3 regions of the Leptolyngbya sp. FACHB-1624 genome follow, and region 1 is predicted to be linked to each of the others. Evidence: riboswitches for the same ligand, from Rfam matches in the RefSeq annotation. Region 1 holds a riboswitch; each other region holds the start of a gene.
The links. Region 1 has a riboswitch for cobalamin ahead of ACMUEV_RS05250 (energy-coupling factor ABC transporter permease). Riboswitches for the same ligand answer to the same signal wherever they lie in the genome.
Positions count from the first base shown of each region.

Region 2: linked by a shared signal. The riboswitch ahead of ACMUEV_RS00990 (hypothetical protein) and the one ahead of ACMUEV_RS05250 (energy-coupling factor ABC transporter permease) in region 1 are both predicted to bind cobalamin.
Region 3: linked by a shared signal. The riboswitch ahead of cobG (precorrin-3B synthase) and the one ahead of ACMUEV_RS05250 (energy-coupling factor ABC transporter permease) in region 1 are both predicted to bind cobalamin.

Region 1 covers NZ_CP180258.1:1,159,684-1,169,743, forward strand. Annotated here, with positions in the region: gene ACMUEV_RS05240 (hypothetical protein) at 23-289, opposite strand; gene ACMUEV_RS05245 (hypothetical protein) at 428-1,348, opposite strand; adenosylcobalamin (AdoCbl) riboswitch at 1,489-1,628, shown strand; gene ACMUEV_RS05250 (energy-coupling factor ABC transporter permease) at 1,617-2,363, shown strand; gene ACMUEV_RS05255 (energy-coupling factor ABC transporter substrate-binding protein) at 2,360-2,644, shown strand; gene cbiQ (cobalt ECF transporter T component CbiQ) at 2,649-3,422, shown strand; gene ACMUEV_RS05265 (energy-coupling factor ABC transporter ATP-binding protein) at 3,413-4,240, shown strand; gene ACMUEV_RS05270 (hypothetical protein) at 4,284-4,592, opposite strand; gene ACMUEV_RS05275 (hypothetical protein) at 4,850-5,296, shown strand; gene ACMUEV_RS05280 (S-layer homology domain-containing protein) at 5,362-6,297, shown strand; gene ACMUEV_RS05285 (hypothetical protein) at 6,442-7,296, shown strand; gene ACMUEV_RS05290 (HetZ-related protein) at 7,374-8,543, opposite strand; gene ACMUEV_RS05295 (L-threonylcarbamoyladenylate synthase) at 8,859-9,521, opposite strand; gene larC (nickel pincer cofactor biosynthesis protein LarC) at 9,575-10,060, shown strand, end outside.
Region 2 covers NZ_CP180258.1:225,370-235,429, forward strand. Annotated here, with positions in the region: gene ACMUEV_RS00970 (M3 family oligoendopeptidase) at 1-855, opposite strand, end outside; gene puuE (allantoinase PuuE) at 952-1,860, opposite strand; gene ACMUEV_RS00980 (hypothetical protein) at 1,860-2,282, opposite strand; gene ACMUEV_RS00985 (DUF3574 domain-containing protein) at 2,434-2,871, shown strand; cobalamin riboswitch at 3,190-3,334, shown strand; gene ACMUEV_RS00990 (hypothetical protein) at 3,438-3,893, shown strand; gene ACMUEV_RS00995 (acyl-CoA desaturase) at 3,931-4,752, shown strand; gene ACMUEV_RS01000 (RidA family protein) at 4,906-5,295, opposite strand; gene ACMUEV_RS01005 (NUDIX domain-containing protein) at 5,292-5,720, opposite strand; gene malQ (4-alpha-glucanotransferase) at 5,823-7,331, shown strand; gene ACMUEV_RS01015 (response regulator) at 7,452-7,820, shown strand; gene ACMUEV_RS01020 (nucleoside monophosphate kinase) at 8,026-8,553, shown strand; gene ACMUEV_RS01025 (hypothetical protein) at 8,574-8,783, opposite strand; gene ACMUEV_RS01030 (DUF3288 family protein) at 8,840-9,127, shown strand; gene ACMUEV_RS01035 (hypothetical protein) at 9,184-9,882, opposite strand.
Region 3 covers NZ_CP180258.1:6,005,180-6,015,239, forward strand. Annotated here, with positions in the region: gene ACMUEV_RS28560 (response regulator transcription factor) at 157-831, opposite strand; gene ACMUEV_RS28565 (HAMP domain-containing sensor histidine kinase) at 828-1,832, opposite strand; gene ACMUEV_RS28570 (hypothetical protein) at 2,086-2,448, opposite strand; gene ACMUEV_RS28575 (hypothetical protein) at 2,754-3,092, shown strand; gene ACMUEV_RS28580 (hypothetical protein) at 3,141-3,437, shown strand; cobalamin riboswitch at 3,958-4,088, shown strand; gene cobG (precorrin-3B synthase) at 4,119-5,393, shown strand; gene ACMUEV_RS28590 (precorrin-8X methylmutase) at 5,386-6,009, shown strand; gene ACMUEV_RS28595 (precorrin-2 C(20)-methyltransferase) at 6,013-6,708, shown strand; gene cobJ (precorrin-3B C(17)-methyltransferase) at 6,696-8,075, shown strand; gene ACMUEV_RS28605 (hypothetical protein) at 8,147-8,602, shown strand; gene ACMUEV_RS28610 (SGNH/GDSL hydrolase family protein) at 8,613-9,935, opposite strand.

The sequences.
Region 1 (10,060 bases):
TTGTATTCATGTGAGCAATAGATTAACCGTCGTCTTTATCTTTGCTCTCTTTGCGATCTTCTTGATCATTCTCTCGATCGTTGTTGTTGCGAGCGTTGGATTTCTCGCCATCTTTCTCATCATCGCTATCATTATCCTTAGCTTTGTCTTCTTGGCGCTTTTCATCGCCATCTTCAGATTGATTTGAGGCTTCTTGCTCCTTGGATGACTCTTCTTTTGCCTCAGTCTCAGATTGTCCACTGCCACAACTTGTAAGTGCAGCACCTCCGATTAAGAGGGAAACGCTCACGAGGAAGACTCCTATCGTTTTTTTCAAATTCACCATAATCATTTACGCTGTTTTTAATCTCTCTTTAAGAATTTAGCGAATAGAGCTACAAACAACATTCCTCGTTTTCTATTGATAGAATTTGCTAAATTCAATGCCTTACGAAATGGAGGTCTTGAAATCGTAGACGATCGCATCATTCGTCATCTGAATCATGCCTTCTACGGTTGCAAAGATTGAGCCAGCGTTTTGAACTAATTTTGGAACGTCAAGCGTGGTCTGAATGATGCCGAAATCGCCCGTCATCTCGATCGGAGGCGTTCCATCTTGCACAGTCACAGTTCCTGAAACTTGCAGGGTGCTAGGTTTGACTAATGCTGATAGATCAAAATTTGTTGCAAATGCTCCAAAAGGAGTTGGAATATTCAGAATCGCTTGTCCATCGTTGAAGGTGACATTGCCGCTGAGTGCATTGATTGGAATTGCGATTTCGTCATCTTGGGTTTGAGGCTGGAAATCCAGGATGACTAAGCCATCGTCTAGATTGACAATGCCTGGAGTGCCGTTGAAATTGAATGGATATTGATCAGAGGATTTGAAGTCGATCGATGAAAAATAACTTCCAAAAGGCGTTGTTAAATTAGATATAAGTGCCCCATTACCAAACTCGATCGAGCCTTGGACTGCTCCTGCTGAAGTTGAAAGATCGACATCGATTGTGCCATTTGCGAATGGAACTGTGCCTGAGATCTCTTTGACCAACCTGCTGATGGAGACAACGATATCTTGAGCAGATTGAACCGAATCTGTTTGATCACTGCGGGAAGCGGTTAAACCGCTAGTGACAATTTCTCGGTTTAGGGAATTCGAGAAATCAGGGGGCAATTGAGCGATCGCACTAGTCACTTGCGTGTTGCCCGAAGGGGGTTGTAAGTCTGTTGTCAGTCGTGCTTGATCGAACGTGAGCGTTCTACTTGCTTGCTGGAACGTTGGAAGATCAGGGAATAAAGATGAGGATGCAAAAAAGACAGGTAACCGATTGGGCTTCAGCGGCGATTTTAAGGTAGATGGCTCTAACATAAGGCGACTGGCAACTCCTGTGCTTGTACATTATCAGCCCAGTTACAGGACGGTCTACCTCTGGAGTCATAGATTAAAAGATTTCTACATCTCGACAAAACTCTACCAAAAAACTCGACTAATAGTGATACAGTGAGTCACACCTTAAATAAAGTTGGATTGGGGAAAGTGTAGTGCAAAGCTGCCGCTGTCCCGCAACTGTAAAGCGAGATTTCGCTAAGCCAGAATGCCCACCAGCTTTACGGTTGTTAGTTCTGCGAGGTACAGAATGAGGACTCGGAAATGGATGAGCCTTGCTGCAATGGCAGGGCTGAGTTTGTATTTAGTATTGGGATCAGCAACTCCAGCCCAGGCAATGCACATTGCAGAGGGTTTTTTGCCCGTTCAGTGGGCAGCGTTTTGGTGGGCGATCTCGCTGCCGTTCTTTGCGTTTGGACTGCGATCGCTGACGCGGATTACACGCCAAAATCCTGAATTGAAACTGCTCTTAGCATTAGCTGGCGCATTCACATTTGTCTTATCTGCGTTAAAGCTTCCTTCCGTGACAGGAAGCTGCTCGCATCCCACGGGAACTGGACTCGGCGCAATTTTATTTGGACCTGCGGTAATGACCGTTTTAGGGGGATTGGTGCTGCTGTTTCAAGCCGTTTTGTTAGCGCATGGAGGCTTGACAACGCTCGGAGCCAATTTGTTTTCAATGGCGATCGTGGGACCTTTCGTCGCATACGGTATTTATCATTTAGTGCTGAGAACTGGGAATCAAAAAGCTGCAATTTTCCTAGCTTCAGCATTCGCGAATCTTTTAACCTATGTCACAACTTCGATCCAGTTGGCATTGGCGTTTCCGGCGGCAACGGGTGGAGTATGGGCTGCATTTCTAAAGTTTGCTGGAATTTTTGCGCTGACTCAAATTCCCTTAGCCATTAGCGAGGGCTTACTCACGGTCTTAGTCTGGAATTGGCTACAGACCTACAATCGGACTGAATTGGAAACCTTAAACTTAATGAAGACATGAGACAATCATCGACGCGACAGAATTGGTTCCTTGCGATCGCAGTCATTCTCCTCACTGTGGCTCCTTTGGTGTTTGTGCGAGCAGAGTTTAATGGAGCAGATGGACAGGCACAACAACTGATCGAAGAGAGCCATCCGACTTATGAACCCTGGTTTAAGCCCATGTTTGAGCCTGCGAGTACAGAAGTTGCAAGTTTACTCTTTGCATCGCAAGCAGCATTGGGTGCAGGTGTACTTGGATATGTTATCGGGCTGTATAAAGGGCGATCGCAAGGTAAATAAAACCATGCACCTTTGGCTGGATACGCTTTCCCATCGCAATCGATTACGACAACTACCACCGCAACATAAATTACTATTTGCAACGATCGTACTGTTGATTGCTCTGATTGCAACTCCAATCATTCAGATCGCGATCGCAATCTGGCTAGGAATTTGGATTGTCATCTATGCTCAAATTCCTTGTCGTATCTATTTACGGTTGCTCAGTCTTGCGATCGGGTTTTGGCTGATCAGTATTCCAGCCTTGATCCTGGGGATTGCGGATCGCTCGGCAAGCGATGCAGTTTTGGGTTTCTCACTTGGATCGACTTACTTTTATTTGAGCCAGCAAGGGATTTTACAAGCTGTCGTCATCTTGACTCGGACACTTTCGACAGTCTCGTGCTTATATTTCGTCTTATTCACAACCCCATTTACAGAAATATTACAAGTTCTCAAACAAATCAGATGTCCAGAGGTACTCACAGAACTGCTGATGCTGATGTACCGATTCATTTTTATTTTGCTCTCAACTGCTCGTGAACTTTGGATTGCTCAACATTCACGCAATGGTTATCGCAGTGTCCGACGCTGGTTTTATAGCTTGAGTCTGCTGATCAGTCAGCTTTTTCGTAAAACAATGGAGAACTATCAACAATTCGTTTTATCCACTGCAGCAAGAGGGTTTAATGGGGAATTTCGAGTCTATTCGCCACGAACCTATCGCCCTTCTCGACGCTATGCGATCGAAGCTAGTTTAGGATGTCTCATATTGCTTCTTATCAGCCTATGTCGTTAGCCTTTGATCAAGTCGAATATACGTATCCCGGAACCAAAAACCCTGTGATTCAGGGCTTGACGGTAGAGATTCCGATCGCAAAACGAACGGCTTTGATTGGGCAAAATGGCTGTGGTAAAACCACATTGTTTCTCCTGGCAAATGGTTTATACAAGCCACAACGCGGCACGATTGCTTGGAAAGGTCAGACGTTGAGTTACGATCGCCGATCGCTGATCGAACTTCGGCAAAAAGTAGGCTTAGTCTTTCAAAACCCCGAACAGCAGTTGATCGCATCAACCGTTGCAGAAGATATTTCATATGGATTGTGTAACTTAGGCTGGACAGAATCAGAGATCGAACCTGCGATCGCGAAATCTCTAGCCGAATTTGGTTTAACTGAACTCGCTCATCATCCGATTCATCACTTGAGCCTAGGGCAGAAAAAGCGAGTTTCCCTAGCAGATGTCATGGTTCTCAAGCCTGAGCTATTGCTACTAGATGAGCCAACAGCTTATCTAGATCCACTCCACACTCGAATGCTCGCGCAGACTTTAGAAACCATTCATGCCAATGGCACAACCATTCTGATGGCAACGCATGATCTAGAGTGGGTTTATCGCTGGGCAGATTGGGTGATTGTGCTCGATCGAGGAACCCTCGCCCTAGAAGGAACTCCGCAAACTGTTTTCGCTCAGAAATCGATTTTAGACCACCTAAAACTCGGAGTTCCGCTCACTATAGACCTAATCTCACTGCTCAACCACTTAGAGGAACAGCACGGCAACCATCCGATCATCCATCAAATCCGAGAAAGGCTACACCCAAATCAGCCCTAATTCTCAACTAAATTTTCAAAATCTCCCCAATTCCCGAAAACACCTACGCCTGCGCCTGCTGTGCTTCCCACAAATCCGGCACAGTCTTCCCCTGCCGACGCAATTCTGAATCCAGAAATAACCAATACAAAATCTCTTCGGCTCGATCGCGTTCTTCACGAATTTGATCTAGATGCCGCGCCATATCTTCGTACTGAGTTTCATCTGTACAGGCAAACGCTTGATTAAACTCTGCCCAATGCCGATCTTGAATCAATCGGAATCGATACGCATATTCATCTATCACTGGATCTTCGACCATCCAGCAGTGATCGATTACATAAAGCACATCCGATCGAGAGACAGGTTGCATACCTACTTAGTATCCTTAAATACACGATATTCCGTCACGTATTATGTCAGGCATCGGGCAATTGGACAGAAATTTTAATCGATCGTCAGAGAGATCATAGGGCAAAAATGTCAGACAAACGCCAGAAAATAAAAAAATCTGAATCTAAATGAACAGTTTTTAATATGGAGTTTTGCAAAATAAATCCAATCTCCTAAACTAAATCCGCTAAGTTAAAAGAATTAGAAGCCTCTCATCGTTTTGCCCTTCTCTTCTATATGAAAATTCGACTAGACCGGAAGCTGCCTTCTTGCCCCAAACTGCTTCTCTGTACTGTTACCAATGCCGCATTTGAAGTCGGCAATATTCGCATTTTCCTCTATACCGATCGCGGACTGTTGCTCGGTGATATCTCACCGGATTGTTTAAGACTCTCTTCTTCCGAAATTCGTCAGAAATTAAGAGAACAAGCCTGTGCAATCTTACATCCTGAAGAAGCAGGCTGCGATCACGATGCTAGCCCGACTCGAGAGCGAGCGTTAGAACTCTTGCAAGCTGCTCAAGAAAAGGTAAAATTTCCCAGTGCATTCGATTGGTGGATCAAAAAATTTGAGATCTTTTCTGAAGAATCTCAAGAGATCGAAGCAGCGCGCACGGGACTTTCAGACTATTACGTTTTGGAGCGATCGCGCTTACAAAAAATCTTGGACGACGATCGCGAATAGAGATCATCCCCACATCGATCGCAGTTTGCGCTAGTGTTGAAACGTGGTCATGGATTTAATCGATCGTGCTGTCGTTGCAAAAGATTACGCTTGGACTTGTAAGCTTATGTTTGTTCGCGAGTTGTTCTAACACACCCGCTGCGAATTCAGTTCGGGATGCGTTGTCCGCAGATCCGCGCCTGACAAACAGTTCGCCTAGCCCACAAGCTTCTCCGAGTCCTTCGCCTTCTGACTCTCCAACTCCTTCCCCTGAAACAACGACAGAGCCGAGTCCGACTCCCTCTGCCACTCCGGCTCCGACTGTTGATTCTTCTAGTTCCTTCTCAGATCTCGATAAAGCACCGCAAGCCCTCCGCCAAGCGGTCAAAGAGACGGCTGAATTAGGGATTCTCACGCATAGCAATTCAGCAAAAGCCAATGAATCAACTGTATTTGAACCAAACAAAAATGTAACTCGACGGGTCTATGCGCGATGGCTCGTTGCTGCGAATAACCGCATTTACAGCACTCGTCCTGCTCGTCAAATTCGGTTAGCAGTTGAATCCTCAACGCCTGCTTTTAAAGACGTTCCCACAAAAGATCCTGACTTTGCTTCAATTCAAGGCTTAGCTGAAGCAGGATTGATTCCAAGCTCTTTGTCTGGCGATTCAACCGCAAGTCTGTTTCGTCCCGATGCACCACTGACGCGCGAGGATTTGATTTTGTGGAAGATTCCGGTCGATACTCGTCAAGTTTTGCCAAATGCCACGATCGAATCTGTCAAGCAATCCTGGGGCTTCCAAGATGCGAACAAAATTGATGCAAAAGCATTGAGAGCTGTCTATGCTGACTTTCAGAATGGCGATCAAGCGAATATCCGCCGAGCATTTGCTTACACGACTCTGTTTCAACCGAAACGCCCTGTAACCCGTGCGGAGGCTGCTGCAGTTCTCTCGTATTTCGGCTTTCAAGGCGATGGCATCTCGGCTCAAGAAGCGTTGAAAGGCACGCCTAAGCCTTAATTTAGGTGCATAGATAGCAAGCCCCAAAAGCTGGATATGCACATTGATAAGCTGGAATTGCATGTGTTGAGATTTATCAATTTCAACACATCGATCTTAGAATCTCTTACTATCACAGAGGTTTTTGATCATCCATCATCATTCATGTCAAATTTTTTCAAGGTTAGTGTTTTCCTTTCAGGAATCATTGCGATCGCTCTATCTACCCCGGCTCAAGCTGCTGTCACGACTCAGTGCCAAATTCAGTCTCGCGAAGGTCAGCCTAGCCCGTTAGCCATGCGGGCATTGTTCACACTAGAGTCTACTTCAGACGGAAATGTAGCAGTCACTTACACGAATTTGCCCTCTCCAGTAGGTGTAGGTCAGCCCGTGACGATCGAACAAACGCGTAAAATGATTTTCTACAACTCTACGATTCCCGCTGTTCGGCAGCAAATGTTGAGTAATCCGACCTTCTTTACTGAACTGCGCGGATTTTCTGACCCCGAAGGGTTTAAGCCGTTTAACGATTTGCTCGTTTGCCGATCAGTTGGAGCAGATAAGCCTCAATCAAGTCCACCTCAATCAAGTCCACCTCAATCAAGCACGCCTCAGCCAGGTGCAGCGATCGCTGATCTCGTCGATGGCTCATATCGATACTGGAACGATGCGCCTTCGATGAATGTTACTGACAAGCAGCTCAGACCCGGAAGTTTTACTTTTCTGTTTACTAAAGCAGGCAATCGAATTGTTGGAATCTTTGCCCGCCCTGATGATCTAGCAATATGTATGACCGGAACTGTGAAAGGAAATACCATCTCAGGAGTGGTAAATCTGCCTGTGCGATTTTCAGATGCAGAGGGACGATCGCGGCAAAATAAACCGTTTGATCCGCCAGGATATCTGAAACTAGGCACTTGGTCAAATGCGGGAAATGCGTTTAGTTCTTCTACCCTAAACTTGTCTGAGTTCAATCGCATCAATATCGGACCTCGCAAAGCACCCAGTAGCTGTCGCTAAAGCAAAAAAATGGGATGGTTGACATTCCATCCCATCGCACTACCAAACTTGAACTAGACCAAACTTGAACGAGCAGCTTACTTGGCTTGATTGCGTTGTTGTCTCGCGACATCAAGCAATGCTCCCCATCGCTTCTGAAGCTGCTTGGTTGTGCATTTGAGGATCTGCACAATCTCTTGGTCACTCACACCCGATCGCTTTAACTGCAACAACTGTTGTTGCTCGTCTGAAAGCGTATCGAGAAACATTTCCCACTGATTCGGAGACAAGCCCAAATTTTGATCTAAATCTGCACCTAACCATTCATGCACCAGCTTCCAATTGCCAGACGTGACGAACTTTTCGACGTGGTACTTAAAGCGCTGTTGGAGATAGTCACGCTTGCGAGGCGTAAGCCCTAGAATCTCATCAATTTCTGGAACAGAGAGGTCTTGTAGCTTCAAGGTGAGATAGTCTACACAGTCCTTTTGATCTTGCGATTCTAGATAGTGCATCAGTTCCATCACAACTCGATCGCGCAAGACCGACTCGGAACCATCGCCTTTGTCCGAAACCATCTGCTCTCGAATCATCTGCATCACTGCAGATCGGCCGTACGTGTCTGCTTCATCGTTTTTTGCAGTTTCCATTGCAGTTTCAATATCGACTGCAATCTCTTGCGGTTGTCGGCTCGCAAACCGCTGAGCGCGTAAGATAATGAGCTGCTGATTATGTTGAGAAGGCAGCGTGATCCGGCGCTTTGCATACTGCTCAGTAAACGCCATATATTCTGCTAGCTCTAGCTTCGTTCGAGGCTGATAAGTCTCTGCGAGTTCATTCTCACGCCGAAAAGCTCTTAAAGACTCAGTGTAGAACCCTTGTAAGAAATCTTCAATTAGGGTGTAACGAGCTTGAAAGGTCAGTTGCAAATGAGCGGGTGCAATCGGACGATACACCATGGTACTCAGGTTGCTATGAAGCTCAACTCTGCCGCGCTGAGAGCCAAGCTGATAGTAATGCACGCATTTCTGAGAACGGTAACGGGCAAGCGTCAGCCGCCATGAACTGATCTGTCCAGATGACTGAATGCGATCGCTCTTACTGCAAATGCGATCGACTTCAGTCGCAATGCGGTGAGCGACTTGTGCGATCGTATTCGATTGAATGTTTAACTCAGCTTCAATCTCGGTTTTAAGCAAACTCGCAAGCTGTGCAGTGCGATCGAGTTGGGCTTGAACTGCGTTGGCAGCGATATCTGTTTCTGGCATAGGTACTGTCAGCAGAGAAGAATCGCGCGGGGTAGATTGGGTAGACTTTGCTTTCATGAGAATCCTGACTTGGTAGTGCACATCAGTCGCTACACGCAGATCCAGCAGCGCTTCGGGAAGAGTTCCCAAATCGTGTGTCAGTTTCTGGTCTGGTTACATACGATGTGAGGCTGGTATAAAGTGTTTGTCCCGTTTGAGAGTCGCAAAGTTCCAAGTGTTCGTAGTTCAAGGGCATTCGATCGCATAAGAGGATGAATCGAGTGTACCCCCCAAGTCGTGACAGTCACCAAAGTGGCGAGAGTTGGGCGATGGCTGTTATTCCAACACCCAGTCTGCAGCAGTTTCCCATCCTAATCCCTTGCGAACAATTTCAGGCTCGTCATTTGTTAAATCCAAAATGGTTGAAACCAGTTGAGTCGGTTCTTGTCCCGTATCGACAATTACATCCACCAGTCGATCCATGCTGTCAAAAAGTTCCGGTAAAGAAAGATTTTCAGGGTCACGGACTTTGAGCGGAACCGTTTCATCTTCAACCGGAATATGGGCAGACGTGGAAATGATCGGATTGTCGATCGCTTTTAACAATGCCTGACAGACCGGATGATCGGGAACTCGAATCCCGGTAGTTCTGCGCTTCGGACTCATCACCAATTTTGGAACGAGTTTGGTGGCAGGCAGAAGAAACGTGTAACTACCAGGAATCAGACTGCGCATGATGCGATAGGCACGATCGCTCACGACCGCATAATGAGCAATATTCGATAGCGATGAGCAAAGGAAGGTCAGCGGTTTGTCGTTAGCAAGTTGTTTGAGTTGCCGAACGCGCTGAATGGCAGATTTTGAATTGAGATCGCACCCGATCGCGTAAACGGTATCGGTTGGGTAGAGCATGACTGCGCCGTTGCGGAGTTCAGCCACGATTTGGTCGATCGTGCGGGATTGGGGATTGTCGGGATGGAGTCGGTAAAGCGTTGCCATAAGCGAGTGCGGGTGTAATGTGGAAAATGTCAATTCACCCTTTTCAAAGTGTAATGAGCAAGATTGCGTATCTAGATTGTCCGACTGGAATTGCTGGAGATATGTGCCTCGGCGCACTAGTTGATTTGGGTGTTCCTCTAGCCTATCTGACAGAGAGACTCGATCGCTTAGGAATTTCAGAAGAATATCAACTGAAAGCCGAAACCGTTCAACGCAATGGGCAACGCGCTACGAAAGTTCATGTGATGCTGAAATCTGAGCAGCACCATTCCCATCATCACGAGCACGAGCATTCTCATCATCAAAATCAGCACCATCATTCTGATCATCACCACGATCACCATTCCCATCATCACGAGCACGAGCATTCTCATCATCATGAGCATCATCACGCACATGATCACAATGAATTACGGAATCTGCCAGATATCGAAAAAATGATCAAGGGTGCAAACTTACCACCGAGAGCCGAAGCTTGGAGTTTGGCAGTGTTTCGGCAGTTGGCAGTCTCGGAAGGGGCAGTGCATGGAATTCCGCCC
Region 2 (10,060 bases), 930 kb from region 1:
GAAAAGATCAAAGCGATCGCCTGTACCCTGCATAATTGCTCGAAATACAGGTTCAGAAACTTCATCTGCTAGCAGTTGCTTCTGCAAAGTAGAGTCATAGCTGCGCATCTGGTTTTCGATCTTATGATCCTGCGCCACAGAATTCAGAATGTAGGCATACAGCGAATTGTGCTGTTTCATAACTTTCCGAACAGATTGATAGCCTGCTGTTCGGATTTCTGCGTCGGGGTGATAGAGCAATGCACTCAGTTCTGATTCGGTGCTGACGATGCGCTCATCGGGAGTCGTTACAGGTTCGTATTCTTGTTCGCCAAGGTGAACGGATCTCAGTTGGATAAAGGCTTGTCGTCCTGTCAAGCTATCTTGGTTCCGAGTCTGCTCAACTTCTTCAGAGAGTGTATGGGGGCGATACTTTGCAATGCGATTGAGATAATGCTGATAGGTTGCTAGGGTAGACGCTTTTTGTAAGGTTTCAAATTGGGCAGCATCTAATTTCTGCAATTCGAGATCAAAGAAAAGAAGCTGGTTTTCAACACCTGTGAGCGCTTCCATAACTTTATCTAGGAATTGCTTGGCTTCAGTATTGCGGGTGTCAGCGGAGAAGATGAGCGAAGGAAACGCATAGAGATAGCCGGATTTTTCAGCGATCGCTTCTAATGTTTTAAAACACTCTGCTAATTGATCGGCGCTCAAATCTTTCACCTTGCCGCGATGTGCATCCCTAAACTCGCTGGCTTGTTGCTGCAACGACTCTAAATCTTGAGAGAAATTTGGATCGCTGAAGTTTTGATATAAATCAGATAAATCCCATTCTTGTGGATTGTCCAACTGCATCTGGTCAATCGCTTGTGTCATTCCATTAGCTCCTTAAACGGACTCATTATGATTACGCTTTGATTTCGATAGTAACACAGTAATCAATTTTGAACGGGAAGGCATCCGCGTTCTGGGTTATTTCGGTTGGTGATGTTCGTGCCAGTGTCGAGCAATATCAATTCGACGACAGAGCCAAACGCGATCGTGCTGCTGCACATAGTCCAAAAATCGCATCAGTGCAGCGGCTCGTCCAGGTCGTCCAACCAAGCGACAGTGTAAGCCAACACTCATCATTTTCGGTGCAGTTTCGCCTTCTGCGTAGAGGACATCGAATGCATCGCGAAGATAGGCAAAAAACTGATCGCCAGAGTTGAATCCTTGAGACGTGGCGAACCGCATATCATTGTTGTCTAAGGTATACGGAATGATCAGATGCGGCTTTTGGTCGGTATTGACCCAGTACGGGAGATCATCGGCATAGCTGTCAGAACTGTAGAGAAAACCGCCTTCCTCGATCACAAGTTTGTCGGTATGCTCGCTGCTGCGCCCGGTGTACCAACCAAGTGGGCGACTGCCTGTGACACGGGTGTGAATGTCGATCGCTAATTTGAGATGCTCTCGTTCAGCTTCTTCTGAAAAGTCTTTGTATTCAATCCAGCGGTACCCATGACTGGCAATCTCCCAATCTGCGGCTTTCATCGCAGCAACGGCTTCGGGATTTCGCTCTAATGCCATAGCGATACCATAGACGGTGACTGGAATTCTGCGTGATGTAAACATGCGATATAACCGCCAAAATCCGGCACGGCTGCCGTATTCGTAACAAGATTCCATATTCATGTGGCGCATTCCCTGGAAGGGAGCCGCGCCAACAATTTCTGACAAGAATGCTTCCGAGGCGGGATCACCGTGGAGGACGCAGTTCTCGCCGCCTTCTTCGTAGTTGATGACAAATTGAACTGCGATTCTGGCTTGATCTTTCCATTGGGGATGGGGTGGATTTTGTCCGTAACCCACGAGATTGCGCGGATATGAATCAGGCATCAGCAATTGACCGATAAAAGTTGCTGATTCAGAAATATAACAAGATCTCGGACGGTATGCAGCATACCAATATCCAAACGATCGCGAATTTCAATGCCAAAGCGATCGTGAAAGTCATCACATAAGGTACATTCCCAATCGAACCAGCAGACCAAAGGCAGTTGAAGATCCTCGGTTAAGCGATCGCTTGGAGTAATTTTTGCGAATTGCAACCCGGAATACGCTTCCATTTGCTGATAAACGAAAATTGCCAGATCTTGAGAAATTGAAAGCGGTTGCCAAAATGAGCGATACCAATCCTCGGATGTGCGAGTGGGGCGAGTTCGCATTGCCTGATTGATCTGTCGTCGAATGCTGAGGTCAGGACTCAGATCGGCGTAGGTTCTGATATTTAGAACGATATTATCTAGCTTGCGCCACATGCTCCCTATTATCCGTTTGCCATCGGTTTGTCTCAGTATTCCCACTCAGAGATCGATTCAAGCTATCGATTTTTTGAGGTTTTACAAAATCTAGGGATTGCATGAAGAATTCCACTTCAACGTGAGAGAAGAGAGAGTTGAGGTTGATGTGATGAAATCTAGATTCCACTTAATTTTAGGAGTGGCAGTCGGGCTGATTGTGCCGCTGCTGGTTTTCGCAAAGGTTGATGAATCTGTGGATCAATCTTGCCAGTTGCAACCGCACGGCAAGGCTTTTATGCGAACAGAGTTATTTTTTGGATTCGCGAAACCCGATCGCTCAGAAGTGACTCAGGTTGAATTTCAGCAATTTGTCGATCGCGTTGTGACTCCGTTATTTCCTGAAGGGCTGACAAGGGTAGCCGCGAAGGGGCAATATCGGAATTCGCAGGGTAAGGTTGTGGCAGAAAACTCTCAACTTCTGACGCTGCTGTATCCGATGAATGTTGAGAGTAGCAAGAAGATTGATCAGATCCGAGCCGCTTATAAACAGGCATTTCAGCAAGAATCTGTATTGCGCGTGGATGAGCGATCGTGTGTTTCGTTTTAATGGTCAACTTGATAGTTTAATTTCTGAACGAGTCTCATCTTTATCGGGCATAGCGTTAGAGTTTTACGAGACATGATCGCTCAGAGGCAACGGTTCCGAGGAATCGCGGCTTTTTAGATCAGCGAACAATAGGACGGCTAACTAGCGATTTGGTATTCTCGTCAACAACATGGAATGTAACCGATATGTGGATCTGTGCAAAATGTGAGAGCCTTCAGAGACTACTTTAGTAAACGATTTAGATGATTGGCTCATTTTCAATCCAGTTTGAGTGGGTGAAGTGCGGCAAAGATGAGTCTAATTTTGCTTGATCGTGCTACTCTCTAGATGAGTATCGGTTCTGATGGGAATCAGCCATTAGACGCAAGGGGGAAAGTTCGGTGCAAACCCGACGCTGTCCCGCAACTGTGATAAGAACTGTGTTCTTTGAGTCAGGATGCCCGCCGATGCATAGCGCCTCTTTAAGAGGTATGTCTGTTGTGTTTCATCTGCGAGGTACGGATGATGATGGTTCTTAGTTTCTTAAAACGGATTTGCTTCCCTATTTTGCAGTTCAGGGGAAGTTGATGAGGTTTCAACATTATGATTTGCGATCGCATTTTGATCACTGGCAAGATCTGGTTATTCAGCAGAATTTTTTGCAGATAGGGTTCACTAGCTGGAATGGCTATTTGAGACTAGGGCGAGGACTAGTAACCTGCAAGATTACGAATCGGATCAATGCTTCAATGAATTGGAGTATTGATTCTGTAGTCTTTGAGCAGGAGTTCGTCGCGCAGGCACAAGTCGAGCTATATTTGCGAATGCTTGAAGTTGATAGCCAAGCTGGGGTTGCGATTCACGAGGCAATCGCGACGTATGACCCAACTCAAGCGATCGTGCTTCTGGCGAGACGGGATCGCGAAGTTCAGGTCAGTCTACTGCAAAACCTAAAAATCTCTCCTGCTGATTGCTATAAACAAGTGCAGCACCGTTGGAGTGAGTTTCAACTAGAAGCCACAGAGCGCAATCGTGCTGAGTGATCACGCTGATTTTATCCAAACCGTTTGAGCAAAATTCATGACCGATGTCTGTTTAATTTCTCCACGTCCTCGTTGGACTGTAATTACTGTTGTTGTTTTCTTGCATTTAGGAGCCTTACTTGCACTGTCTCCCGCTTATTTTAGTTGGTCAGCCGTTGGAGTTGCTCTATTCTTGCATTGGCTGACGATCGGGCTAGGAATCTCTTTAGGATTCCACCGCTTAGCAACGCATCGCAGTTTCAAAACGGTCAAATGGTTAGAATACTTCTTTATCTTGTGTGGCACATTGGCAGGTCAAGGAGCCGTGAAGGGTTGGGTCGGCTATCATCGAATGCACCATTTGTTTGCCGATCGGACTGGTGATCCACATGATTCGACTCAGGGATTTTGGTGGAGTCATATCAGTTGGCTGATGCACGAGGTTCCATCTCATTCAGAACTGCATCGATTCACTCAAGATATTGCTCATGATTCGTTTTATCAGTTTTGCCACAAGCACTACATTGCTTTACAGATTGCATTAGCTGTTTTGCTTTATGGTCTCGGTGGAATGCCCTTCGTAGTTTGGGGAATTTTTGCGCGATTGTTTGTTGGCTTTCACAGTACGTGCTTTGTCAATAGTGCATGTCATACTTTTGGCTATCGGAACTATGCGGTCAATGATCGATCGACGAATTGCTGGTGGGCAGCATTGCTGACTTTCGGAGAAGGATGGCACAACAATCATCATGCTTATCAAGCTTCGGCGCAGTTTGGCAAGCGCTGGTGGGAAGTGGATGTGATATGGTTGACGATTCGACTGTTGGAGAAATTGAAACTTGCAAAAAACGTCAAGACTGCTCATCTAGTAGAGTATTGAATCTCACATAACTAATTTCCAATATTCAAATCGACAAAAGCCCATACCCGTTCCAGAACAAGCATTTACCTTGTGATGCGAACCTTCCAGCCATCGCGCTTCGATGCGATCGCTCTCGCTTGTGAATCAGGTTCAAGAGCGATCGCAGTTCTCCTAATCTTTCAGTGTTGCAACACAGTCGATCTCAACCAAAACATCTTTTGGTAAGCGAGCGACTTCCACACAAACTCTTGCGGGTGCAGTTGCTTCATCAAAATATTTGGCATAGACCGCATTCATTGCCGCAAAATCGTTCATGTCTTTCAAGCAGACCATCGTTTTGACAACATCATCGAGCGACGAACCAGCCGCTTCTAAGATGGCTTTCAAACTGGTCATGGCTCGTTCGGTTTGAGCCGCAACATCGCCAGCACCGACAATTTCACCCGTCTGCGGATCGAGTGAGATTTGACCTGCGACAAAGACTAAACCTTGAGCCACGATCGCTTGATTGTAAGGACCAACCGGAGCCGGAGCCGCATCAGTCCGAATTACTTTTTTCATAATCTTGGGCGCATTCCATAATTTCTGTACTGTAAATAATCGTGCAAAATGCGATCGTGATCAAAACATAAATTCTCAGGGATCTCCCAAATCTCGACAATCCGCACATTTTTGGCATCATCACCTGCTTTGGGTTCGCCCTTGGCAGTGGCAATGTACGCAATGCTCATCGTATGTTGGCGCGCATCTCGATCGGGATCAGAATAAACTCCCAGTAAATCAATGAGTTCAATGTGCAGTCCAGTTTCTTCTTCGGCTTCAAGATGTGCGGTTTTCTCAGCCGAATTTCCGTAATCGATGAAACCGCCGGGAATTGCCCATCCATGTGGGGGATTGAGGCGTTCGATCAGCACGATCGGGCGATGGGGGCGATCAATGAGTTCGATGATAATGTCAACGGTGGGAGCAGGATTGCGATGAGCCATAAAAAATTACGATTTCCGAATTAATCTTGATTCTTCTTGCGGTGGATTTTGTCCTCTCCGCCTCATGTTACAGTTCTCACAGCCTTTTCCTGCTAGATTACTATGCCTTTAATGCGATCAAGTGGCGTTTTGCTGCATCCTACCTGCTTTCCCGGTCGATTTGGAATCGGAGAACTAGGAGCCGAAGCTCATCGATTTATTGAGTTTCTTGTGCAGAGTGGACAGCAATATTGGCAAGTGTTGCCATTAGGTCCTACGGGATATGGAAATTCTCCCTATGCATCTTATTCATCAATGGCAGGCAATCCGTTGTTGATTAGTTTAGAGGCGTTGCGCGATCGCGGCTTGCTAGAAGAATCGGATTTTGCGAATGCTGATGGATTTTGGATCGATTGTGTGGATTTCGATCGCGTCTATGCGTTCAAGGCTCCGTTATGGCGAAAGGCTTGCGATGCCTTTAAACATCAGCGTGATGAACAGCGCGATTTTGCCGATTTTTGTACGAGAAAAGCCTTCTGGTTAGAAGACTATGCGTTGTTCATGGCACTGAAGCATGAGAACGGCGGCAAGAGTTGGTATGAGTGGGAACCCGAATTGATGCAGTCGAAACCGGATGCGATCGAAGCTGCTCGAATCCGACTGCAAGAAGAAATTTACTACCAGAAATTTCTTCAATACGAGTTTTTCAAACAGTGGGTGGCGCTGAAAGAACATGCCAACGAAAATGGTGTGCAAATTATTGGAGACATCCCCATTTATGTTGCACATGATAGTGCGGATGTTTGGGCAAACTCAGAGAACTTTCGGCTTGATCCTGAGACCGGACATCCTGAACTGATGGCAGGTGTACCGCCAGATTATTTTAGTGCAACAGGACAGCTTTGGGGTAATCCCATCTATGACTGGAACTATCTGGAATCGACAGATTTCAAGTGGTGGGTGCAGCGATTTGAAGCCATGTTAGATCTGGTGGACTGGATTCGGATTGATCATTTTCGTGGGCTTGAGGCTTATTGGGCAGTTCCGCAAGGTGAAGAGACAGCGATGAATGGGAACTGGATCGAAGCGCCAGGAGATCAGTTCTTTCAGATGCTCAATACGAAGTTAGGAAAGCTACCGATCTTGGCAGAAGATTTAGGTGTGATTACACCGGAAGTAGAAGCATTACGGGATAAGTATGAGTTTCCAGGCATGAAGATTCTTCACTTTGCTTTTGGGTCTGATCCGGGCAATCCTTATCTGCCATTTAACTATCCTCGTAATTGTGTCGTGTATACAGGTACGCACGATAACGATACAACGATCGGCTGGTATGAGCAGCTTTCAGACTATGAGCGGGGCAATCTTTGGAACTATATGGGCTGTATCGGACAGCAGGGAATTCATTGGGATTTGATTCGAGTCGCCATGAGTTCGGTTGCAGTTCTGTCGATCATCCCAATGCAAGATTTAATGGGGTTGGGAGCGAATACCAGAATGAATGTTCCGGGTCAGGCAGAGGGGAATTGGGGTTGGCGCTATCGATCAGAGATGTTGAATGACGAGATTCGCGATCGATTCGCAAGTTTGACGCATCTATTTGGGCGTGCACCTCACCGGAAGCGAGATTAACTCAAAATGTAAATTGAAGAACAGTAATGATGGTTCTCTAGTTTTCTACAATTTTCTGATAGGGTCAGCAACACGCATCAAGCTCTACAAATTGTTTTTCTAGTAATCATTACTGTCTCAATGATGATACAGACTATTCTGCTGATTGAAGATCATGCTGCGCTTCGAGCGAATTTGGCAGAGATGCTTGAGTTAGAAGGCTATCGAGTGATTGAAGCAGAAGATGGAAGCTCAGGAATCAAACTGGCAACGGAGGAACGCCCAAACCTGATTGTTAGTGATTTCGAGTTGCCTATTTTTGATGGATTTGATGTGTTGAGATTGCTCCGTCAAAATCTGGAAACCATGAATATTCCAATCTTGTTTTTAACCGGAGCAGTTGAGAATAACGATCGCTTGAAAATCCTCAAAGATCGAGGAGAAAAGTATCTATCTAAACCTTGCTCTCTCAGTAAGGTACTAGCAGAGATTAGGGAATGCTTATCTTAAGTTTCAGAATTGAATTCGTGATAAACAATGACACAATGTAACATTGCGTTCAGCATGAGCGATCAGTTCTCTAGTTTTTCACACTATTTCTCTATCGTTCTTTGATGTAGCAAACTTTATCATCAGATGTCAGTATGCTGAGATGAGCATGATTCGAGTTCAATCATTGATGACCGAAGTTTAGTCTAATCGTTTGAGGAATAATATGACGGTGCAGCTTATTTTCTTAGGACTTGAGACTGCGAGTGTGAATACACAGGCAGCAATCTTATCGAAACAACTCGGGATTCCCCATATCTCGATGATCCATTTGTTTTCGCAGTTTATGCGCGATCGCTTGTGCAGCGATCTGCAAGCCATCCTCCCTTCCGATACGATCTCGCCTGATACAGAAAAGCTGGCAATGCTGGAAGTCCGTTTGCGGCAATCTGATACTCGTCAGGGTTGGATTCTCACGGACTTTCCTCAGTGCTTTACTCAAGCGCAATCTCTGCACCTTCTGCTTGAATATATGGGCTATTCACAGCCTCAAGCACTTTATCTCAGTCTTACAAAACATGATTTATTAGAGCGATTATCGGCTGATCAATTAGCGTGGAATCAACGGCTGCTTTCTCCTGTTATCGAGTACTACCAGGAACTAGACTGCTTAATGATGGTTGATGCGAATACAACTCCCTCAATTATTAATGAAAAAATTCTGGATAGATTGCAAATTACGATATTGGCTTAGCGAAACAAGCTGCTTGGATCTCAACTGGCTTGGAACTCGGAGAATGTTACAAATCTTGCTTGTGGTTTGAACCAATTTAAATAGGGTTCTAAGCGATCGAGTAAGGCTAATCCATGGTCTAAACCTTCAGCCGATGCTTTGAATTTTATTGTTTTATCTAACGGTTGCCCGTACTCTTCTGGAACATCAAACCCTTCAACATCAAAGCTCAAAAGAATTAACTTATCCATCTCTCTGCAACCGCGTTCCCGTATTATACTGACGAGCGTGATTTCCACGGTGAGATATGGCGCAAGAGCAAAAAGACCAGGAGCATCCTTTGTGGAAGAGCGATCGTGAAATCGTCGATTCTCTACTGACGGGCGAAGCAACGGATTGGAATCTCGCAGAATTAGCCCGCTTGAGAATTCGCTATAACGGTTTCCCAGGGGCACGCGATATTCAAGCAGACTTAGATACAGTTCTCAAACAGTGGAACTTAACGGAGGATGCTTTGTTTGAAAAAACTCGCCACATTCATGTAGAGACGAAGCCTTATAAGGGGCGTGGCGCGAAGCGGGATGATTGGAGCTAGAAAGAAGTGGGGAGTGGGGAAGAAACAATCTCTACTCCCTACTCCCCACTCCCCACTTAGTAGGCATTCACTGCCAACGCAGAATTCAGACGCAAATTCAAATCAGACTGATTGACTGAAATCACCTGATTGCGATTTCGTCCAAGCAATAAGCCACCTAAAGCACCTGCACCCGTACCGATTAGAACTTTGCCCAACGTGATCCGACGATTCCCGGTGATGCCAGAGATAATCGCTGCTGCACCTGAACCGATTGCAGCTCCCTTCAGAATTGCATCTGTACTCACCCCTCGACGAATTTCTTCAGTCCGAGTGACTAAATCTGTTTGACCATTCAGTGCCACCTGATTGCCATTATTCAAAATCAAGGTATTTGCGACAAAGCGAGTTCCACCATCGGCAGGCTGAAACTCTCCTTTCACTTGGCTACCTGCTGGAATCAACAGGGTTCCATTCGAGGTGCGAATATTATTGGGAACAGTTAACGTAATCGGAAGGCGTTCATTCGGGGCAACCAAAATTTTCTCAGCATCTCGGTAAGCCAAGCGCAACGTTGTGCCTGCCGGAATTCGGAATGCACCTGTCGTTTGCGTCGGTGACGAGGGAGATGAGGGGAACAGCTGCGCGACTTTCATCGGAGCAGGAGTAGCCGCGATCGCGTCTTTCGCAAATACGATCGGAGCGGCTCCAGTCGCCGTTACACCGATCGTCAGTGCGAGCGCAGTGCTAGTTTGCAATTTCTTCAAGTTCAACATAGATTTTTGTCCTTCAAGTCCGAGTCTAACGGCGATACTTTCAATGACTTTGCCGCCAGAGATAAGGTTCCTCATCTTAAAAAATAGAATTTGCGATCGCAAAAAAGTCCTATCTCAGGTCAGAGATTCAGGCTTTTTTCATTCATACTCAAATGTAAGAAGCTGAATCTAAAATTGC
Region 3 (10,060 bases), 1.7 Mb from region 1:
AACTTGATCATTCAGCAGCAGCAGCATGGCTGCTCGTAACATCCCAGTAGAGAAATTTTAGCCCTGAAAGGACACTGTTCGATTAGCCTTTCAACTTGGGTGAGACAGCATCGCAATGCTCCGCTTTAACCCATCCCGATGGAAATGCTGCTTGAATCAATCGCGTAGCGTATAGCCAACTCCCCGAACAGTATGAAGGAGTCTCGGCTCTTGTTCTTCTTCTAATTTCAGACGTAAATAGCGAATGTAAACTTCAATAATATTAGAATCGCCGATGAAGTTATATCCCCAAACATGCTCAAGAATCTGATCACGAGTAAACACCTGACGCGGATGCCGCAAAAGATACTCTAGTAAATCGAATTCCTTTGCAGTAAGAGAAATCGATCGAGTGCCGCGATATACCTCGCGAGTCTTCCGATTCAGGCGTAAGGTATTGAACTGTAAAATCTCTTCATCACCGTCTTGCACTCGACGCAAATGAGCACGGACTCTTGCGAGCAGTTCCTCAATGCTAAACGGTTTCACCATGTAATCATCGGCTCCTGCATCCAGACCCGCAACCCGATCGCTTACCTCATCGCGTGCTGTTAACAGAATGACTGGAACTTTACTTCCGGTCGATCGCAATCGCCGACAGAGTTCTAAACCAGACAATCCTGGAAGCATCCAATCGAGAATCGCCAGATCGAGCGTCGCCTCGCGAGCAAGCATCAAGCCTGACATGCCATCATGCGCGACACTAACCGTATAGCCCTCACTAACCAGTTCTAGTTCGATAAAACGAGCAAGTTTAACTTCATCCTCAACTAATAGAATATGAGCACTCATGATCGGGTTCCTACTGCTGGAAGTGTTAATGTGAACGTACTGCCTTCACCGGGTTGAGATTCGACAGTAATATTGCCGCCCATCCGTTCTGCTAATGTTTTTGCGATCGTCAATCCTAAGCCAGTCCCACCAGTTGTTCGTGCCCGCGACGGATCAGTTCGGTAAAATGGCTCAAATACAAAGGCTTGTTGAGATGGGGAAATACCGCTTCCGCGATCGCGCACTTGAATAATCGCTGTGTTGCTTTCTTGGTGGAGTGTAATGATGATTGGAATATCTAAATTGGAATGTTTAATTGCATTGCTAATGAGGTGATCTAGAATTTGCATTAAATAGTCGCGATTTGTTTGGACTCGGATTGGCGTTGTGGATAATTTGGTTTCAATATTACAAGACTCAAACTGTTCGGTCATATTGACGACATCGTGAACAAAATTGTTTAAGATAACGACTTCTTCATGAATTGCAATATTAATACTTTCTATACGCGCAAGATCAATCAAGTCTTTTAAGATGAGCGTCATTCGCTCTGCTTCTGTAATTGCCATCGCAAGTGTTTCTTTTTGCGTGTCTGTCAATGTTTGATTTTGTTTTTGACTCCGCTGGAGATAGCCGTAAATTAAACTCAATGGCGATCGCAGTTCATGAGCGACCGCATTCGTAAATTGTCGCTGTTGATCTTTAACCGTTGCTAGTTGAGTAACGATCTCATTCCAACGTTGCGCTAATCCTTTGATTTCGGTCGGTGCAGGGTATAAATTGAGCGGATAGGGATCTAGTCGATTAGTTGAAGAAGTTGTCCATTGATGGAAATGTCGTAATGCTGAAAGCAATCGCCAAACTAATCCGAGCATGATCAACATCAGCACGCCAATAAAAATTAAGCTTAAGGTCGTTAACTGAGCAGCGAGCGTGAGAAATTTTGCAGTGGTTGCTGCATCAAACGAACTCATCGACAGAAAGTTTTGCACATCTCGACGACTGAGAAAAACGAAACTCACAGCAGCGATCGCAGAAAAGATCACGATACAGAAAAACAGCCGAAAATGGAGTGAGTTGGTATCGAGGTGATTCCATCTCAGTCTGAACCTTGTTCTTGAAAATCTACTCAAGCGACGCATGGAGATCACCTACTTTGACGCGGATAGCGTTCAAACTCAGTCTAGAATTATCAACGTCTAGAATTATCAACTCATTGTAGACTAGCTGGAACTCAACGAAGAAGCCAAATCGTTTCGGCTTCTTCAGGGGCACTCAATGCAGGTTAAGGTCGCGCAACTGATTGTCTACGGCATTGAGATAACCGCGATCGTCCAAAGTAGAAGCTGGCAGATGATGAGTATTCACTGCGGCTTGCACAATGTCTTTAGCGCTAACTTTGCCAGTATTATGATCTTGAATTAAGCTGCCATAGCCATTGATGCTCTGAGACTTGAAATAGCCGCGATAAGCAAAATGTGCAAGATCAGCTGGAGATAATCTGACGGTGGTTTGAGTCGTGCCTAGATTGTTGCTCGCGATCTCTTGGTTGATGCGAGGCTGAGCACTTGCGGGAACAGTTGAAGTCGTGGAGACCAGCATGAGCGAGAATGCTGTCAATAAGAAGCGTTTCATCATCACTCTCCTGAAGCTAGTAAGTGTTTGATAACAACAAGCATGACAAACTAGCCTGAATGCGTTCTGATCAACCGCTGAGAATTGACTGAGAAACTGATCTTAGGCGCATCAGCATAGTTTTCTGAGAAAATGCTGAGTTTGGCATAAGTTTTCTACACGGTTAACTTCACAGAAGGTTTAGTTTCGGTTTAAGCTCCTCTCAACGAAGACCTGCATTCTGGAATTAACTGAACTCCTCAGGAATGAACTTCATGAAACTTACTTCTTTACTCACCACAACTTTCACCACGGCTGCTTGAGTTGGCATGGTCACAATTTGGGATGCTCCACTCAAAGCCATCAATCCTCACCTCATGCAGGCATCAGCAGCTCAAGAAATGAAAGATAGTACAGGCTTAACCCCGTCGCAAAAGATCGCTAAAATTGTCCAGCATAAGGGACAGTTTGGGGGTGGTGATGAGTTACGACGCTACTTCTTTGGCGATTTAGAGCCAGTCTCCGTGCAACCTGGTGGTGCAGGTATGGTGGTCAATCTCTACAACAAAGCCAACAATACTACATTTGCTTACTGTGCAACCTATGATGTGGTTGTGGCAGTTAAGTCGGGTCGTGTTACACAATTTGCATCTAGTGAAGTGAAGTAACGGGGCTGTTTCTTCTCGTACTTGGAAAGGCTTCATCAGTGAAGAGACATGATCACCAAAGCACCATCTTACTTCTTGAATCAAATTGTGATGAACTTCAGAAAGGGAACGAGATCGCATCAAAAAGTCCCAGGGCAACTGTACCTCTGGATGGTTATTTTGATTTTCGGTGCTTCAAGTGCGGTCACGCGCAAGCTCACCGAAATTGGTGCTATCATTCTGCTCGGACTATTCTTCAGTCAAATTGGTATTCGTCAGATCTGCCGACGGACAAAGTGCGATCGAACAATGCAGCAAGCCGAGCAAATGGGCATCGAAATGGATCTGGGCTTTAGAGGAGTCTAATCCTTTAGCTTCTTTGAATATCAGTTTGGGCTTCCTAAATCTGAGTTATTTTCTCAACAAGCTGTCTGGAATTACCTTATCGTTATCGTTTGTGCGCGACTGATGCGCCACTGTCGAGAATGGAAGACGGTGTAGTCGAAACCGTATGGCAGTGGTGCAGAGGAAAAAATCGCGCAAGCCTTGATTGTGCTCACAACAGCAAGTTGGGTGTTGTTGTGGGCGTTGTGTGTATGATTAGAAACAGAATGCTCTGTCAGTGTCAGCATTTCGATGATGCGGCGAACATGGGCGTAGATGAATTTGAGCATTAAAAAGACATTTAGGGCAACTGAAGCCGAAACCGAACGCTGCTGAGATGCATTTGGACATAACGCGATCGCAGCACCATCGTTCGTCTATAGATCTAAAACATTACCGCCCCTGTCACGCTCATTCATGCTCTCAGTCATCCATGCCAAAAATTGAAGCTCAATGGATGATTTCGCGTTGAGAAAGATTTAGAGAAGTTTGAGAATCGAAATCTTGCGCAATCGAGTGTGATATGCTTCATTGGCTTGGATTGGGAAAATCCGGTGCAAATCCGGTACTGTGGCGCAGCTGTGATGATGATCAAATCGAGTCAGAATGCCAATTCCAAGTCAGTCTTCATTCAATTCTCTGCGAACCACGGAGAAGGAGCATATGAGTGAGTTAGTGAGTGCAAACCCCTGTCCAGGGCTATTTTATGAAACGCCTGCCCAAGATGGAATCTTGATGCGAATTCGAGTTCCAGGCGGGATTTTGACTGTAGCGCAGGCAAGTGCGATCGCTGAAATTACCGATCGCTGGAAGACTTCGACGATTCAAGTGACGAATCGTGCGAATCTTCAATTTCGAGCGGTTTCATCGGCTCCAGAAATCTTTGAAATCTTGAAAAATATTGGGCTTGCGGCAAAAAATGCTCAGGTGGATCATCTGCGCAATGTGATGGCAAGCCCAACCGCAGGAATTGATCCAAGCGAATTAATCGATACGCGATCGCTCGTTCAAGACATTGATACTTACATTCAATCTACGCCAGAACTAGCAGGTCTGCCCCCAAAATTTAGTATTGGGATTGATGGCGGTGGGCAAGTGAGTATCGGAACTCGCGCTGCACAGCCCTGGCAACATCGATACAATGAGATTCAACTTTCAGCGATATCATCGAATCAGCTTCAGTTAGCTTTTGCAGCAGATAAACAACTGTATGAAACTGGAGTCGTGATTGATGCGACGGAGTGTGTTTCTGCGATCGCAACTTTAGCCAAAGTTTATTTGAGCTATGTCCAACAATCTCAGCGTCCGAAAAAGCCAAGGATGAGAGATATGTTGAAAGATTGGGGGGTTCAAGGAATTCTCGATCGTGCAGGATTTGAAACCTTCAGCACTGCAATTTCTTTAAAGTCTGGGATTGTTTCCCTTATCGGAGTTCATCCTCAAAAGCAAGCTGGATTGTTTTATATCGGGATTGCATTACCTTTGGGGCAACTCTCGATCGCGCAATTTCAACACCTCATCGAACTTGCTAAAACCTACGGTTCAGGCGAAATTCGACTAACACCGTGGCAATCGATCATTCTGCCAAATATTGCCGATCCATCTACCGTATTGCAAGAGCTATCTGGTTTCTCAATTGACCCGATTCAATCCTCGATCGTTGCCTGTGCTGGCAAGCCTGGATGTGCTTCTGCTGAGACACATACGCAAGCTGATGCTCATGCTTTGACTCAGTCCTTAAAGCATCCCATTAATATTCACATTACAGGCTGTCCAAAAGGTTGTGCTCAACCGAGTCCTGCTGATATCACCTTGCTTGGAACTAGGATGGAACAGTCCGAAGCTTACTATCTTTTTGCTGGAGAGGAACTGCTGACAGAACAGCCTGTGTCAGACCTCTCTACGATCGCTCAACTTATCAATGCTCGATATGATTGATTACATTCGCAACGGTGAGGATATTTACCGTAAATCATTTGCCATTATTCGGTCTGAAGCGAATCTCGAACGGTTGCCTGCGGATTTAGCTCATGTCACAGTGCGATTAATTCATGCTTGTGGAATGACTGATCTCGCGAATGATATTGAGGCTTCTCCAGATGCGGTTCAAGCAGGTCGTCAGGCGTTAGCCAATGGAGCCGCAATTTACTGCGATGCTCAAATGGTGGCAAATGGGGTGACTCGAAAACGTTTGCCAGTCGATAATCCTGTGATTTGTACCCTCAATGACCCAACTGTTCCAGAACTCGCTCAGAAGCTGAACAATACGCGATCGGCTGCTGCTTTAGATCTTTGGGACATGAAAGGAGCCGTGATTGCGATCGGGAATGCGCCGACTGCATTATTTAGATTGCTGGAATTGCTCGATGAAGGTGCACCAAAACCTGCGTTGATTTTAGGCTTTCCCGTTGGTTTTGTTGGAGCGGCAGAATCGAAAGCCGAACTTGCAGCCAACAGTCGAGGTGTGCCGTTTATTACCTTGCATGGGCGACGAGGGGGAAGCGCGATCGCAGCAGCGGCAGTCAATGCTTTAGCAAAACAAGAGGAGATATAACTTATGACGGGTCGGCTTTATGGAATTGGAATTGGTCCTGGAGATCCAGAACTGCTTACAATGAAAGCGTTTCGCGTGTTGCGATCGGCGCAAGTTGTAGCATATCCGCTGTCAGATAGTGCTTTGAAATTAGCGCGATCGATTGTGGCAGAGTACTTACACCCGGAACAAATCGAAGTTCCCATGTACTTCCCATTTAAGCTCGAAGAATCTGCACAACCCTACTACGATAAAGCAGCAGAAACCCTCGCAGAACATCTTCAGCAAGGGCGCGATGTTGTCGTTTTGTGTGAAGGGGATCCATTCTTCTATGGCTCATTCATGTATTTGTACAGTCGGTTGTCGGATCGGTTTCCTACCGAAGTCATTCCAGGCGTGTCCTGTGTTATGGCAAGTCCAGCGATGTTAGGGACACCTTTGACTTATCGAAATGATGTGTTTATGGTTGTCTCGGCAATTATGTCGGCTGAAGAATTGAAAAAAAGCCTAGCAGTCGCAGATGCAGCCGCGATTATCAAGCTGGGGCGGCATTTTACAAAAGTTGTAACTGTCCTAAAAGAGTTGGGATTGTACGATCGAGCAAAGTACATCGAGCGAGCAACAACTTCTCAACAGCGGATTGTTCCGATTAGTGAGCTTGATCCGGCAGAAGTTCCTTATTTCTCTATGATTGTGATTCCGAGCAAATGGCAACCTTAATTGCAGTCATCGTTTTAGGTCAGGCGAGTGTGCCGATCGCACGTCAAATTGTCGATGCTCTACCCAATGCGACTTTGTATGGGCTAGAGCATCGCACGGCAGGCGTCGATGTTTCCTTTACTCAATTTGGCGAAACCGTTCGAGAGCTATTTACCCAAGGCACTGCGATCGTCGGAGTTTGTGCAGCAGGAATTTTAATTCGCACGATCGCTCCCTTGCTGTCAAATAAGTGGCAAGAGCCGCCCGTAATTGCAATGGCTGAAGATGGGAGCGCAGTCGTGCCATTACTCGGTGGATTGCAGGGCGTGAATGATCTCGCTCGCCAAATTGCAACTGTTGTAGAAGTCGCACCTGCGATTACAACTACTGGAGATATTCGATTTCGCACCGCACTGCTGTCTCCGCCCAGTGGCTATCGGTTAGTGAATCCCGATGATGCAAAAACATTCCTCGCTGAGCTACTGGCAGGAGCGACGGTTAAAATTGAAGGCTCTGCGCCTTGGTTAGAAAAGAGCCAGTTACCGATCGCGGATGATGCAAAGCTCACGATCAAAATTACAACAGAAGCAGTTCAAGGCAGTTCAGAATGTTTGGTTTATCAATCTTCTAAGCGGCTTGCCATCATTGGAACAGGTCCCGGATCGGCTGAATGGATGTCCCCTCAGGTCAAAGCGGTACTTCGCAATTCAACCGATTGGATTGGCTACCAAACTTACTTGAACTTAGTTGAGCCACTGCGCACCTATCAGAATTTGCATATATTTGATAATCGTGAAGAGCTAGACCGGGCAGCATTAGCACTCGATCTTGCAGCACAGGGCAGATCTGTTGTAATGGTTTCTTCGGGTGATCCGGGAATCTATGCGATGGCAGCTGCAGTGTTTGAAGTGCTAGAACGCGATGCGAAGCCAGACTGGCAGACGATCGAGATTCAAGTGTGTCCAGGGATTTCTGCGATGCAAGCGGCTGCGGCTCAAGTGGGTGCGCCGTTAGGGCATGATTTCTGCGCGATTTCACTTTCGGATATTCTCAAGCCTTGGGACACGATCGCAGATCGAATTTGTGCGGCTGCGAAAGCAGATTTTGCGATCGCATTCTACAATCCGATTTCTAACACTCGTACCTGGCAGCTTGAAAAGGCAAAAGAACTGTTGTTGAATTATCGATCGCCCAATACTCCGGTCGTGCTAGCGCGCAATTTAGGAAGACCTGGACAGCAAACGCAAGTGAAAATGCTGAAAGAGTTAGAGCCAACCGATGCAGATATGAGAACAGTTATTTTGATTGGATCAAGTCAGACCCGAATTTTCAATCAATCAGAAAGCAACGTTTGGGTCTATACGCCTCGTCACTATCGAAAAGATTAATTAAAAATTAAAAAAGTTTTCGCTTCCCCGGTATAGTAATGCTACTCAATATTTTCTCTGAGTCGATTCCTATGCCGCATCGTCGTGAAAACAAGTATCTCCGTCCACCTGTCGGTTATACGCCACCCACCGATCCGCATCAACAGGCAATTCGTCCGCCGATTGGCGGGGTCATCCCTTCTCATGATTTGATGGTGCCTCCTCCGATTGTAACGACTCCTCCTCCTGGCTATTTGAGCTATGAGATTAAGCCGCCGATCGGAGGAGTCGCGATTCAGCCATCTTATTTGCCGCCGATTGGCTCAGAACCTTCAACTTTGGTTCCAAGCGCGTCCGTTCAGCCGCCAATTGGGGCTGAACCGATTGAATGTTGTTCGTTTGCGCCGCCGATTGGCTCAGAACCTTCAACCCTGATTCCAAGCGCGCCCATTCAGCCCCCAACTGGTGCACATGCTGCAACGCTGATTCCGAGTTATCAAATTCAGCCCCCAATCGGGGGCGCACCGATGCCCTATCGAACTCCTTAGCGGATGAGGATTAGGAAGGCGGCACATCACCGCCTGCATAGGGTTTCGGCTGAACGTGCAGTTTGGGCGTGATCGTGTCAAAGAGACGATTCGCGATCGCGCGATTTGCAGTGTCTGTAAGATGAATGGCATCTTGGAAGACTTCACCCTGCGTTCCGTTCGCGATCTCAGCTAAATTCAGCGTCGAGAGCTGAGGTGAGCCTTTTTTCACCTGCTCGATCGAGCCTTGAAGCTTGGTATAACCTGATTTGATCTGCTCTGGGTACTGCGACCCCAACTGCTCTAGAATCTCTTTTTCTCGTCCGGCAGGCTTTGCGCTGCGAATCGATACTTCAGGTTGAAGTCCCACAAATAAAGGAATTTTAGCAGCAGAAGTTAGACGTGCCACTTGTTGGAGATTTTGACGATAGCGATCGGTACGTCTTTCTAGCTCTTTGGAATCTGCCGTGAGGTGATCTTGAACAGATGTATCAAATGCGGGCGGAATCATTTGATGGAAGCTAGCTTGTGGGCGTAAGACCCAATATTGGAACCCCTTAACGAGATAGAACTGATCAAAAAAGTTACGGATTCCATTGCCTAAGCCTGCCATCAAATGCCGAGGCGCACTTTCTAACATCGCGTCTGTCCCAGGCATATCTGCGCCTTCTTGGGCACTCGGAACCAAAAGGTCAGCATAGCCATTCATCAGAACGATCGCATCGGGCTGATAAGGCAAAATTTCAAACGCCAGTTGGGCGAGTTCGTTCCCAGAAGCATAGCCGGGAACTGCGGCATTCACCACGCGGTAGCGGGCTTCTCGAATTCGGGGCGGGAGTTTTAGCGCTTTTTCTAGCTCATCTGCGAAGTAAGGCAGCGTATCCGGTCGAAATTTATTCGGACTCGCTTTCTGAGCCGCGACTTGTTGATTGAGTCGAGTTTCGAGTTGACCCGCGATCGTACTTTGATTGTTGGTGCTCAGTTGCCCAAACGCTGCTGACCCGCCCAAAATGAAGACTCGGACTTCATCTTTGGGTTTATCTAAGTTAATCGGCTGATCGGAGCGGAACCCTTGATCATTAATTTTCCAAGCCGAATTTTGCTGATTGCCGACTAAGCGGTAGCCCATGACAGGACTGCGTTTTGCTGCTAATTGCCCATGATCTGGCAACCCGTCAAAAGGTTGCCCTTTCGCATCTAAAAACTTCAAGCGGTAGGCTGTTAAATTCAGCGGTTCGCCTTCAAAGGCGTTCAACTCTGCGGTTTTGCCTGTAGCACTGACGACCAACCGCGTTAATAATTCCAGCCCCAGTAGAACTAGCGGAATGGAGAGTAAGATCCACCGCTTCGGCACCGCCTTCTTCTTTTGGTATAAAGAACGGCTAGACCAGGAGGACTTTCGGCTAGACCTAAAAAACATTCACAATTCCTCTTTACGATCGCGTTGGGGGTTACGAGAGTCCGTATATTACCCAGGGA